Regions from separate parts of the Ferrimonas pelagia genome, predicted to be linked through region 1. Evidence: predicted binding sites of a transcription regulator. Region 1 holds the regulator's gene; the other holds the start of a gene.
The links. Region 1 encodes LexA, which represses DNA repair genes until DNA is damaged. Its sites were predicted from a motif close to TACTGTATNNNNATACAGTA; they were not measured.
Positions count from the first base shown of each region.

Region 2: the regulator LexA is predicted to act here: its motif matches at 1,779-1,798, upstream of recN (DNA repair protein RecN).

Region 1 is NZ_BAABJZ010000093.1:66,167-69,371, forward strand. It holds gene plsB (glycerol-3-phosphate 1-O-acyltransferase PlsB) at 1-1,141, opposite strand, end outside; gene lexA (transcriptional repressor LexA) at 1,413-2,036, shown strand; gene ABEA08_RS15395 (SulA-like leucine-rich domain-containing protein) at 2,060-2,491, shown strand; gene coxB (cytochrome c oxidase subunit II) at 2,697-3,205, shown strand, end outside.
Region 2 is NZ_BAABJZ010000019.1:9,712-12,916, forward strand. It holds gene recN (DNA repair protein RecN) at 89-1,750, opposite strand; gene nadK (NAD(+) kinase) at 2,052-2,936, opposite strand; gene grpE (nucleotide exchange factor GrpE) at 3,031-3,205, shown strand, end outside.

The DNA.
Region 1 (3,205 bases):
GGCCGGTACGGGAGCGGCCTCCTTCGGTGAAGTACTCGACCGAATAGCCACGCTTGAACAGCTGATCCAGATACTCGCGGAATACGGTGGAGTAGAGCTTATTGCCCTTAAACGAGCGGCGAATGAAGAATCCGCCGCCGCGACGGAAGACCGGCCCGGCTGGCCAGAAGTTGAGGTTCACCCCGGCGGCAATATGCGGTGGCACCATGCCTTGGCGATAGATCACGTAGGACAGCAGCAGGTAGTCCATGTGGCTGCGGTGGCAAGGGACAAAGACGATGCCGTGGCCATCCTGAGATAGCTGTCGGATCTGCTCGGCGCCGCGGACATTGATCCCTTTGTACAGCTTGTTCCACAACCAGGTGAGTACGCGGTCGCCGATCCGCATCAGGCTGTCCGAGTAGTCGGCGGCGATCTCGTCCATGTATTCACGGGCGCGCTGACGGGCTTTTTGCTCAGAGATCTTCTTGCTCTTGGCCTCGTCGGCGATCGCTTGCTTGATCGTCGGGGACGCCAGCAAACTGTGGAACAAGGCTTGGCGATCCGGCAGGCGAGGGCCGGTGGCAACCGTGCGCTGACGCCCGAAGTGAACCCGAGCTACGCGGGCCAACTTATTGGCGATCGTCCCGTCGGTGCCATGCTTGTCGGCCATGTAGCGCAGCGATACGGCGCGGGAGAAGCGAATAAAGTTATCTCGGCCCAACACGCTGATAATGGCCGTTTTACGCAGCCAAGTCGGGTTACTGCTGTTGAGCAAAGTGGCACTGACGCTCTCTTCCTCTTTGCCGGGGTTACGACCCCATAACAGGCTGACAGGAACGATCTGCACATCGAGATCACTATGATCATTATGCAGCGCCAGCAGGCGCTCGAAGCGACCGCGGAAGTCGGTCTCATCGCTCGCTCCGAATAACGGCGTGGCCGATTCCAATGCCACTAGGCGATTGAAGGACTCACCTTTGATGATCAATGGCTCAAACGGGCTGGGCAGTCCCAGCGAAAGGCAGCATTGATGCAAGGCGAGCCGATCAGAGAAGGAGTCGCGCGGGAGTACGTAGACCATGGGGCGAGTGGGATCGAGATCGAGCTCCTCGACAGGGTTTTCCGGAACCGGCTTGCTTTTTACCAGCAGGCGCTGCATCCAGCTGACCGGGCGCTGCCAGTGATTCAGAATTTGGGTACTCACGCGTCTTGCTTCTCTGGGCTATTGAACGATTTGCGCAGAGTGTACACCCAAAGCGATCTGCTGACAGCTACTGGCGCCGATCCTGGCGCGGTTTGCTTGGGGAGATGCGAGAGATCAGACCTCATCGCCTTTAGGAAAAAAGCATTTCGGTGAAATTGCTGTTGAAATCACCAGCTACCTGTATATGATTACAGTATCGATACTGTACAGAAACACAGGGATTGCCATGAAGCCGCTTACTCCGCGTCAGGATGAAGTTTTCAACTTGATCCGGAACCATATGCAAGACACCGGTATGCCGCCAACTCGGGCCGAGATCGCCCGTCAGCTAGGCTTTCGCAGTGCCAATGCGGCGGAGGAACACCTCAAGGCGCTGGCACGTAAAGGTTATATTGAGATCGTGCCGGGCACCTCGCGGGGCATTCGCATTCTGTACAGCGAGCCTGAGCCGGAGCAGTTGGGATTGCCACTGATCGGCCGAGTGGCGGCCGGCGAGCCTATCCTGGCGCAGGAGCATGTCGAATCCCACTATCAGATGGACGCCAACCTGTTTCGCCCAGCGGCCGATTATCTGCTGCGGGTGCGAGGGGATTCGATGAAGGAGATCGGGATCCTCGACGGCGATCTGCTGGCGGTACATCAGACTCAGCAGGCCCGGAATGGCCAGGTGGTTGTGGCGCGGGTTGGGGAAGATGAAGTGACGGTAAAGCGATTTCAGCAGCAAGGTAACGTCGTCTATCTTCACGCTGAAAACGAAGAATATGAGCCGATCGTCGTCGATCTAGCGGATACAGCGTTGGCGATCGAAGGCTTGGCAGTGGGCGTGGTCCGCAATGGAGACTGGCAATAATGAAGACTCAGCAAGGAACGCAGATGAATCATCCCGGTTTATGGCAGAGCGGTCGCCGCAGTTGGCCTGCCGTCGCCCAGTCCGGTTGCAGCGACCAAGGTGATGCGGTCACGTTGGCCCGTTTGACGCCGGCATTGTCAGAGTGGGCGCAGCAGTCCGGTTGGGTGGTGTTGATCAATCCCCCGGCCGGGCATTGGGCAGAGCTGCTGTCCGAGGCTGGGATCGTGGCCAGCCGGGTGCTGCGTGTCCGCTGTGGTGACGACGTGGAGGCGCTTTGGGCGCTGGAGCAATCGCTGCTGTCCGGCACCTGTGCGGCGGCCTTGGCTTGGCTGCCGACCCTAGATCACCGTGATAAACGGCGCCTGCAATTGGTGCAGAAGCGCGCTCACTGTCCCGCCGTGCTGTTTCAGCCCGGGCGTGAGGATGTTATTACGGTGTCGAATTCAATTCACTGAAAATCCCTCTATTCTGAGTTTTGTGATCTTGATCAAGCCTTGAACAGGCTGTAGCTTAAAACTCGAATTCAAGAGAATAACTCAGGCAGCTGTACGGCAGATGTAGTGCAATCGAGTATGCACGTGCCCATGCCCATTTTAGGGGAAGGAGCGAGCATAGAGCTGGGTTGTGCTGTGGCCGCTCTTTCTGGACGTTGCGAAAGCAATGCTCAGAGGAGACGTATCTGTGAAGTACACGCTGTTGGGCTGTTTGTCGGCCCTGATGGTCTCGCCATCAATGGCATCGGGATCACTCTGGAACATGACGCCAGGAGTGACAGAGATCAGCCAGCAGGTTTTTGGCCTGCATATGACCATCTTCTATATCTGTTGTGTGATCGCCTTGCTGGTGTTTGGGGTGATGATCTATTCACTGATCCGACACCGCCACTCTAAAGGCGTGACACCCGCCAACTTCCACGAAAGCACTAAGGTCGAGATCGCCTGGACCGTGGTGCCATTCCTGATCCTGATCGGTATGGCCGTGCCTGCCACCAGCACCCTGATCGCCATGGAAGATCCCTCCGATGCTGAGTTGACCGTGCAGATCACCGGCTCTCAGTGGAAATGGCACTATCAGTACTTTGGTCATGACGTTGGCTTCTACAGTCTGATGTCGACGACTCAAGAGCAGATCGAGAACCAAGCGGAGAAGGGCGCCAACTATCTGTTGGA
Region 2 (3,205 bases), on a different contig from region 1:
GAGGGCTTTTTAGTCACGAGTGATTCAATTGAGGCTCGAATGACACTGCGCGCCACGATCTTAGCTAGGGCGTGCAGTGTCCAGCCCACTATTGCACTAGTAACTCGCAGGCGTTGGCTCGGGTATTGTCGGTGATGGTATCGCCGCCCAATAGACGAGCCAGTTCGTTGATCCGCTGTTCGCCGTGCAGCGGCACCATTTGGGTTTCGGTGCTGGCGCTTTTGCTCTGCTTGGACACGTACATGTGGTTATGGCCATTGCCGGCGACCTGAGGGAGGTGCGTGACGCAGAAGACCTGGGTGGACTGGCCCAATTGGCGCAGCATCTTGCCGACGACGGCGGCGGTGGGCCCGGAGATCCCTACGTCGACTTCATCGAAGATAAGGGTCGGTGTGGCGACTTTGCGGGCGGTGATCACCTGGATCGCCAAGCCGATGCGAGAGAGCTCACCGCCGGACGCGGTTTTGGCGATGGGTTGCATCGGTTGGCCCGGGTTGGTGCACACCAAAAACTGGACCTTATCGGCGCCTTCCGGGCTGAGGCTGTCTGGGGTGTGGAGGATCTCAATATTGAACTTGGCGTGCGGCATGGCCAGCTCTTTCATGTTGGCGGTGACCAACTTGTCCAGCTCTTTGGCATAGCGGGCCCGGCTTATATGCAGGCGTTCGCCATCGGCTGATACCGTGGTGCGCGCTTGCTCGCGTTGCTGTTCCAGTTGTTCCAACTGGTCGTCGCTGCCGGCGATCTCGGCCAGTTCGTCGGCTAAGGCTTGATGGTGTGCAGCCAGCTCGTTGGCATTGATCTGGTGTTTGCGGGCCAGGGTCATGGCGCGCGAGAGGCGCTGCTCGAGCTCACCGAAGCGCTGCGGATCCATCTCTAGGCTGCTGCGGTAGCTTTCCAGCTCGTTGCTGCTTTCTTGGACTTGTATCAAGCCCTCATGCAGCATGCTGAGTACATCGCCCAGAGCCGGATCGTCTTGTTGCAGTGCCTCGACTTCACCGATCACCTGTGACAGCAAGTTTTGGACTGAAGCTTCCTCCCCTTCGCTGAGCAGGTAGAGTGCGCGTTGGCTCTGCTCAAGCAGGGTGCCGCAATTGGCTAAACGCTTGTGTTCGGTTTCTATCTGTTCAAATTCGCCGGGCTGTAGGGCGAATTCATCCAGCTCTTGGACTTGGTATTCCAGCAATTGGGCGCGGGCCCGGCTTTGTTCTTGGCTGGCCTTCAGTTCGCGGATGGCATTGTCCAGCAGCTTCCATTGCTGATAGCTGTGGCGGCAGGCCTGCAGCAAACGTTCATGCCCAGCGTATTGGTCTAGCAGTGAGAGCTGGATCTCGCTGTGCAGCATGCTGTGGTGGGCATGCTGGCCGTGGATGCTCACCAGCAGCTCACCGAGGCCTTTCAGTTGGGCTAGGGGAACGGGGTGGCCGTTGATCCAGGCGCGTGACCGGCCTTCGCTGGAGATGGCGCGTCGCAGGATGCACTCTTCGTCATCTTCTAAGGCGTGGTCCTTGAGCCATTGACGGGCCACGGGGATCTTATCCAGATCAAAGCGGGCGGACAGTTCGGTACGATCGGCCCCCGGCCTGACCATGCTGGCCTCTCCCCGACCTCCGAGACAGAGGCCCAGAGCGTCGATGGCAATGGATTTACCGGCGCCGGTTTCACCGGTAATGCTGGTCATTCCCGGGTGAAGATCCAATTCGAGGAACTTCACGATGGCGAAGTTATTGACCGTCAATTGTGCGAGCATGGTGCATCCCTGTACGGATAAACATGAGTACTGTATGTGAGTACAGTATATGTGGAAAAAGTGGACAGTAAAGGCCGAACGGCAAAAATGTGAGTTGGTGATGTGTTTGGTTGGGACGGGGCAGTGGCAGTAGAGCGGACAGATCGTGCCGCTTTGCGCGGCGAGCCGGAGTCGATGGCCGAGGGTATTGACTCCGGCTCGAGGAGAGCGCTGTTGAAATAATGTGGGAACGTCCGGCCCGATCGGCGTCGGGCCCTTTGGCGCGGTGACGGGCTCTGTGCCTGCCGAGCGGGAGCAGATCTTAGAACAGTTTGCTGCCCCAGCCCAATTTGCTGCGCAGTACTTCGAAGTAGCTGCGGCCTTTGGGGTGAACCAATCGCAGGGCGTGATCGGCCTTGCGGATGATGATCTCATCGCCCGGCAAAGCGGCTAAGGTGACGTGACCGTCGCAGCTGACTTCCAGTGCCCGCTCTCCCATGTCTGGTGAGGCGATCAGCTTTACCTCACTGTTACCGTCGACCACGATCGGTCGGCCCGACAGGGAGTGGGGAAACATGGGTACTAGGATATTGGCGTTCAAATTGGGGGTGAGGATCGCCCCGCCCGCCGACAGTGCATAAGCGGTGGAGCCGGTCGGGGTGGAGACGATCATGCCATCGGCCCGTTGGCTGTACATGAATTGACCGTCGATGTAGACCTCAAATTCAATCATGTTCGCCACCCGACCGGGGTGGAGGACCGCTTCATTGACGGCGCTGTTGGACGCCTTGAGCGCGCCATGGCGATAGACTTCGGCTTGCAGCAGGAAGCGGTGCTCGGTGTCGTATTCTCCTGCCAGTACCTTAGCGAGGGCTGGCTCGAAGTTTTCCGGTGGCAGATCGGTCAAAAAGCCGAGGTTGCCACGGTTGACGCCGATCACGGCGACGTCATAGCGGGACAGGACTCGAGCGGCACCGAGCATGTTGCCGTCACCGCCGACCACGATCACCAGATCACAGCGCTCACCCAGGGCATTGAGTGAGAGCGTTTCCGCGGTGTTGTCTTTGAGCTGACGGGCAACCCGTTGCTCGATCAAAACCTCAAACCCTTGATCATGCAACCACTGGTGCAGCGTGGAGATGGTTTGGTTGGCGCCGGCGTGATTGGGTTTGCCGATCAGGCCAATGGTATGGAAGTGCTTAGACATGGAAGATCCGCAAGTTAATGGCCTTGAAGTGGCAAATTTCGTCCCCATAATAGGCTCAGTGTTTTTGTGAATAAAGTGGTTTGGCGGAGTTGTGATGAGCGACGAGCAGCAAAAAGTAGTGGATCAAGAAGAAATTACGGCTCAGCAGGAAGAGCAGGCTGAGGTAGAGAGCGCGGCTGAGCCGGTTGAGGTGGACCCTCAAGCCGAGCGCATCGCCGAGTTGGAAGCGGAATTGGCTGCTGCGAAAGCGGAGATCGCTGGGCAGAAAG